2 linked regions of the Actinokineospora baliensis genome follow. The protein of the gene in region 1 interacts with the protein of each later gene in a pairwise test. Links are inferred from orthologs where the notes say so. Each region holds a gene or a part of one and is shown on either strand. Other genes may lie near its edges. The genes, in order: thrS and rplA.

What was found.
Region 2: the proteins of thrS (region 1) and rplA interact in binary tests that used the Escherichia coli proteins (3 or more experiments, as listed by UniProt). The link is inferred for Actinokineospora baliensis from one-to-one orthologs.

What each region holds. Positions count from the first base shown.
Region 1 is NZ_JAFBCK010000001.1:6,895,184-6,898,461, reverse strand. Bases 103-3,067 are described here. They hold thrS (threonine--tRNA ligase), read right to left. Parts: upstream 2,630-3,067; coding sequence 575-2,629; downstream 103-574. Other genes in these bases: JOD54_RS30605 (DUF305 domain-containing protein), read right to left, coding at 2,743-3,067; JOD54_RS30615 (hypothetical protein), read left to right, coding at 103-205. Also shown: more of JOD54_RS30615, read left to right, coding at 1-102; more of JOD54_RS30605, read right to left, coding at 3,068-3,278. UniProt on the Escherichia coli protein: Catalyzes the attachment of threonine to tRNA(Thr) in a two-step reaction: L-threonine is first activated by ATP to form Thr-AMP and then transferred to the acceptor end of tRNA(Thr). The rate-limiting step is amino acid activation in the presence of tRNA.
Region 2 is NZ_JAFBCK010000001.1:736,460-739,677, forward strand. The notes cover bases 283-3,187. They hold rplA (50S ribosomal protein L1), read right to left. Parts: upstream 2,144-3,187; coding sequence 1,421-2,143; downstream 283-1,420. Other genes in these bases: JOD54_RS03110 (hypothetical protein), read left to right, coding at 283-782; JOD54_RS03115 (hypothetical protein), read right to left, coding at 787-1,299; rplK (50S ribosomal protein L11), read right to left, coding at 2,260-2,691; nusG (transcription termination/antitermination protein NusG), read right to left, coding at 2,806-3,187. In the rest of the region: more of JOD54_RS03110, read left to right, coding at 1-282; more of nusG, read right to left, coding at 3,188-3,218. UniProt on the Escherichia coli protein: One of the primary rRNA binding proteins, it binds very close to the 3'-end of the 23S rRNA. Forms part of the L1 stalk. It is often not seen in high-resolution crystal structures, but can be seen in cryo_EM and 3D reconstruction models.

The sequences.
Region 1 (3,278 bases):
CGCCTACGCGGTCGGCATCCGCCTCTTCCAGTACACGGTCAACGCCGACAACCCGACCATGCGGGCCGCCGCGAGCATCGCGGGCTTCAAACTCGCCCTCGAAACCGACCTCATCACCGACCCGAGCAGGCTCGTCTTCGAAGGCGAAGGCTGCGTCCCCATCGAAGGCAGCCAACAACTCCACCACGTCCTACCCGTCGACTAGTCCTGTAGAACCGCCCCCTACAGACCCGCCACCGGGACCGCGGCCACCCCCCTCCGCCGTCCCGGTGGCACCTTCCCTGCCAGAAGCAAGAAGCCAGAAGCCGCTGTGCCACCCCAACCCACCGAGCCAGCCCCGCCAGCCCCACCACCGCTCCCAGGAAGCCGCCCACCCAAATGCTCGATGGGGCGGACCTGTTTTGCGTGGGGTGGCGGTGTCCGTAGCGTTGTGCGCTGCAGGGCCATGCTTTTCGGCCCCAGCTTTGCGGTCCTGCCACGGGCAGCGCAGGGGCCCCGCGCAAAACAGGTTCGCCCCATCGAGCACACCCAACCCACCACGGATCCAGCGCAATGCCGCAGGCGAGCCGAGCGCCTACCCCACCACGAACGTCTCCGCGGAAGGCGACCCGTTCTCGCGCCGAGCGATCCAGCCCTCGATGGCCTCCACCGCCCGGTCCACCGGAACCCCGTTCAGCTGCGACCCGTCCCGGAACCGGAACGACACCGCTCCCGACTCCACGTCCTTCGCGCCCGCCATCAGCATGAACGGGACCTTCTGCAGCGTGTGGTTGCGGATCTTCTTCTGCATCCGGTCGTCCGAGGCGTCGACGTCCACTCGGATCGCCTTGGCGCGCAACGACTTCGAGACCTGGAGGAGGTGGTCGACGTGGTCTTCGGCGATGGGGATGCCGACCACCTGGACCGGGGCGAGCCAGGCGGGGAAGGCGCCCGCGTAGTGCTCGGTGAGGACGCCGAAGAAGCGTTCGATGGAGCCGAAGAGGGCGCGGTGGATCATCACCGGGCGCTGGCGGGTGCCGTCGCCCGCGGTGTACTCGAGTTCGAAGCGCTCGGGGAGGTTGAAGTCGACCTGGATGGTGGACATCTGCCAGGTGCGGCCGAGGGCGTCGCGGGCCTGGACGGAGATCTTGGGGCCGTAGAAGGCGGCGCCGCCGGGGTCGGGGACGAGGTCGAGGCCGGAGTCGGTGGCGGCGACCCGCAGTGCCTCGGTGGCCTTCTCCCAGACCTCGTCGGAGCCGACGTACTTCTCGTCGTTGCGGGTGGACAGCTCGAGGTAGAAGTCGTCGAGGCCGTAGTCGCGCAGCAGGTTCAGCACGAACGACAGCAGCGACTTCAGCTCGTCCTGCACCTGCTCGGGGGTGCAGAAGATGTGCGCGTCGTCCTGGGTCATGCCGCGCACGCGGGTGAGGCCGTGGATGACGCCGGACTTCTCGTAGCGGTAGACCGAGCCGAACTCGAACATGCGCAGCGGCAGCTCCCGGTACGAGCGGCCGCGGGAGCGGAAGATCAGGTCGTGGAACGGGCAGTTCATCGGCTTGAGGTAGTAGTCCTGGCCCGGCTTGCGGACCTTGCCGTCCTCGTCGTACTCGGCGTCGAGGTGCATCGCCGGGTACATGCCGTCGCGGTACCAGTCGAGGTGCCCGGAGGTCTCGAACAGGGTGCCCTTGGTGATGTGCGGCGAGTAGACGAACTCGTAGCCCTCTTCCTCGTGGCGGCGCCGCGAGTAGTCCTCCATCGCGCGCCGCACGATGCCGCCCTTGGGGTGGAACACCGCCAGGCCGGAGCCGATCTCGTCGGGGAAGCTGAACAGGTCCAGCTCGGTGCCCAGCTTGCGGTGGTCGCGCCGCTCGGCCTCGGCGATGAGCTCCAGGTGCGCGTCGAGCGCCTCCTGCGACTCCCACGCCGTGCCGTAGATCCGCTGCAGCTGCGGGTTCTTGTCGTTGCCGCGCCAGTACGCCGCCGCGACCCTGGTCAGCTTGAACGCCGGGATGTGCTTGGTGGTCGGCACGTGCGGGCCGCGGCACAGGTCGCCCCACACCTGCTCGCCGGAGCGCGGGTCGAGGTTGTCGTAGATGGTCAGCTCGCCGCCGCCGACCTCCATCACCTCGCCGGTGTCGACATCACCCTTGATGTCGACCAGCTCCAGCTTGAACGGCTCCGCTGCCAGCTCCGCCTTCGCGGACTCCAGCGAGTCGAACACCCGGCGGGAGAACCGCTGCGCGCCCTTGATGATCTGCTTCATGCGCTTCTCCAGCGCCTGCAGGTCCTCCGGGGTGAACGGGGTGTCCACGGCGAAGTCGTAGTAGAACCCGTCGCGCACCGGCGGGCCGATGCCCAGCTTGGCGTCCGGGAACTGCTGCTGCACCGCCTGCGCCAGCACGTGCGCGCACGAGTGCCTGATCACCGACCGGCCCTCGTCGGAGTTCGCCGCGACCGCGGTGACCTCGACGTCGACGTCAGGGGTCCACGACAGGTCGCGCAGCCTGCCGTCGGCCTCGCGCACCACCACGACCGCGTCCGGGCCCTTGCCGGGGAGCCCGGCCTCGCGCACGGCCGCGCCAGCCGTAGTGCCCGCCTGCACCACCACGCTCGCGGCGGGTGCGACGGCTGGGGACTGTGGCTGGGACACGGGTGCTCCTCGGTGCTCGCCGGTCACAACGGCTGTGACCTCGACACAAGGATGCTAGCGAGCCGTCCGCGAGCCCCGCCGCCCGGTTTCCCCCGCCTGTGGACAACTCCGGATCATGGTCCGAGGATGGTGCGCATCCGCTGGATCTCGTCGGACTGCTCGGCGACGATGTTGTCGGCCATCTCCTGCACCTTGCCGTCTGAGCCGTCCTTGCGCACCGCGTTGGCCATCTGGATGGCGCCCTCGTGGTGGCGGGTCATCAACCGGACGTACTGCGCGTCGAACTCGGCGCCCTTGGCCGCGCGCAGCGCCGCCAACTCCTCGGCGGTCGCCATGCCGGGCATCGTGTGCCCCGAGTGGCCCGCGTGCGCGGGGTCGACCGCGGGTTTGCCGTTGTCGCGCAGCCAGTTGTTCATCGCCCCGATCTCGGGGCCCTGGGTGTCGGCGATGCGGCTGGCCAGTCCCTTGAGGGAGGTGTTCGCGGCCCGCTCCGGCGCCAGTTCCGACATCTCGATGGCCTGCTGGTGGTGGGCGATCATCATCTGCGCGTAGGCGAAGTCGGCGGCGTTGGGCGGGACGGCGGGCACCCCGGACTCGATCTCCTCGGGGGAGAGCGTGTGGTTGGCCTCGCCGGGCGCACCGGGCTGCA
Region 2 (3,218 bases), 6.2 Mb from region 1 along the record:
TGATGGTGACCATGGCCGACCAGGAGCAGCCGGACCGCGACCAGCCGCCAGCCGGACCGCCCGCGATCCGGCCGCCGGGCCAGCCGCCCGCGGTGCCGGTGCCCGACGACGAGCAGTGGCGCCAGTTCCAGGAGTTCCAGCGGTTCCAGGAGTTCCAACGCGGTCAGGCCGACGGCACGCTGCCCCCGCCGCCCGCGGCGCGCAACGGCCGCCCGGTGTGGCTGCGGGTGCTGCTGAACAAGTGGTTCCGCCGGTTGATCTACCTGCTCGTCGTCCTGCTCGCGCTCAACTGGGCCTACCAGAAGTTCTTCGGCAACCCCAACGAAGACCTCCCCGCGTCGCAGACCGGCGGCGGCAAGACCACGCGGACTGTCCTGTTCGCCACCACGCCCAAGGAAGCCGTCCGCGCGTTCTACGACAACATCGCCCAGAACATCCCCGACGACGCCTGCACCCGGTTCGAGACGCAGCAGGTCGAGGACCAGTTCGCCAGGCACTTCAACGCCCCGGACTGCCGCACCGCCGTCCAACGCCTCAACGCCGAGGTCGGCACGGCCAACAAGTACGCAGAACCCCGCTTCCCCGTCGCGATGGACCTCACCCCCCGCACCGACGGCACCGTCGTGATCAGCTCCTGCGCCATGGACGTCTACGACGGCCCCCGCCTCGGCCGCTTCACCGTCAAGGTCATCCCAGGCTCCCGAGGCGACCAGTGGACCATCACCCGCCACGACGACGAGCCAACCCCCTGCCCGGCCAAGGCCACCCAACCCACCGGCTGACCTGCTAAGGGCAGGTGATCTCGACGGTGACCTCGTGGGTGGCGGAGACGCTGCTGCCCCAGTTGCCGAGGACGTCTTTCATCTGGATGCCGTAGTAGGAGTGCAGGCGCCAGGTGCCGGGTTGGCAGGGGTAGGTCTCGGCTGTGGAGTTGGCGGTGTTGGAGCCGGAGGCGCCGGGGAAGGTCTTGTCGGTGGTCTTGGTGCCGTCGGGGAAGGTGATCTCGTAGTAGCTGGGTTCCCAGATCCGGCAGCCGTTGGGCGGCTTCTCCCAGCCGATGCCGAACAGGGCCAGCCAGCCGCACTCGGTCCACAGCACGGGGTAGACGCCGCCGGTGCCGGAGTCGTAGAAGCACAGCCAGCTCTTCATCCGGCGGTTCTCTTGGCTGTTGTAGTCCACCCACTCGCCGCAGTGCGGTTCGACGACGGTGGTCGGGGCGGCGTGCGCCGAGGCGGCGGGGGCGATCAGGGCGGCGCCGAGGAGCAGGGCGGCACTGAGGACGCGAGCTGGTTTCACCATGCGCTGATCGTCCCGAGTGGACCGAACCGGTGGTGGTCCGAAACCACGACCTCCACCCGAAAGGGGTGCCGCACAACGGAAAAGGGCCCCGCCGGAGCGGGGCCCTTTCCTCAAGCGTGGATCACGAAGCGGCGACGTCCTCTTCGAGGAGGTTGCGCAGCTTCGCCGGGTCGACCGGGATGCCGGGGCCCATGGTGGTGGAGAAGGTGATCTTCTTGAGGTACCGGCCCTTGGCCGCGGACGGCTTGGCGCGCAGGACCTCGTCGAGGGCGGCGGCGTAGTTCTCGACCAGCTTGGCCTGGTCGAAGGAGACCTTGCCGATCACCAGGTGCAGGTTGGACTGCTTGTCCACCCGGAAGTTGATCTTGCCGCCCTTGATCTCGTTGACCGCCTTGGTGACGTCGGGGGTCACCGTGCCGGTCTTCGGGTTCGGCATCAGGCCGCGCGGGCCGAGGATGCGGGCGATCCGGCCGACCTTGGCCATCTGGTCCGGGGTGGCGATCGCGGCGTCGAAGTCGAGCCAGCCGCCCTGGATGCGCTCGATCAGGTCCTCGGAGCCGACCGCGTCGGCACCGGCGGCCTCGGCCTCGGCGGCCTTGTCGCCGGTCGCGAAGACGATGACGCGGGCGGTCTTGCCGGTGCCGTGCGGCAGGTTGACCGTGCCGCGGACCATCTGGTCGGCCTTGCGGGGGTCGACGCCGAGGCGGATGGCGACCTCGACGGTCGCGTCCAGCTTGACCTTGGAGGTCTCCTTGGCGAGCTGGGCGGCCTCGAGCGGGGTGTAGAGCCGCTCGCGGTCGATCAGCTCGGCCGCCTGGCGGTATGCCTTGCTGCGCTTTGCCATTGCTGTTCCTTCTAACGAAAGTGTGCGCGGCCGATCGGGAAGCGGACCAGCCGCGCGCGGATCAGGTGTGGTGCGGGCCAGCGCGTGGCCCTCCCACGGGGTGGTGCTGTGCGGTCTTATTCGACCGTGATGCCCATGGACCTGGCGGTACCGGCGATGATCTTCGCCGCCTGGTCGATGTCGATGGCGTTGAGGTCGGTCTTCTTGGTCTCGGCGATCTCGCGGACCTGGTCCCAGGTGACCTTGGCGACCTTGGTCTTGTGCGGCTCTGCCGAGCCCTTCTCGATCCCGGCGGCCTTGAGCAGCAGCTTGGCCGCAGGCGGGGTCTTGAGCTTGAAGTCGAACGAGCGGTCTTCGAACACGGAGATCTCGACCGGCACCACGGTGCCGCGCTGCGACTCGGTCGCGGCGTTGTAGGCCTTGCAGAACTCCATAATGTTGACGCCGTGCTGGCCCAGCGCGGGGCCGACCGGCGGGGCCGGGTTGGCCAGGCCCGCCTTGATCTGCAGCTTGATGATCGCTGCGAGCTTCTTCTTCTTGGGTGGCATCTCAGTGCTTCCTTAGTGCTTCCGGTGTGCGGCGCGCGCGGCACCGCGGTGGACGCACCGGCGACGAATGGCTGCGTCGCGGGTGCGCCTGCCCGGCCCGATCCCTCGGACCGGTCAGATCTTGGAGACCTGGTTGAACGACAGCTCGACCGGGGTCTCCCGGCCGAAGATCGACACCAGGACCTTCAGCTTCTGCCCGTCGGCGTTGACCTCGCTGATGGTGGCGGGCAGCGTGGCGAACGGGCCGTCCATGACGGTGACCGACTCGCCGACCTCGAAGTCCACCTCGACGGTCTGGCCGCGGGTGACACCCGAGGTGGAGCCCTTGGCCGCGGTCGGCTTGGCCTCCTCGACCTGCGGGAGGAGGAACTTGAGCACCTCGTCGATGGTCAGCGGCGATGGCTTGGAGGTCGCGCCGACGAACCCGGTCACGCCGGGGGTGTTGCGCACCGCGGACCAGGAGCCGTCGTTGAGCTCCATCCGGACCAGGATGTAGCCGGGCAGCACCTTGCGCTGCACCTGCTTGC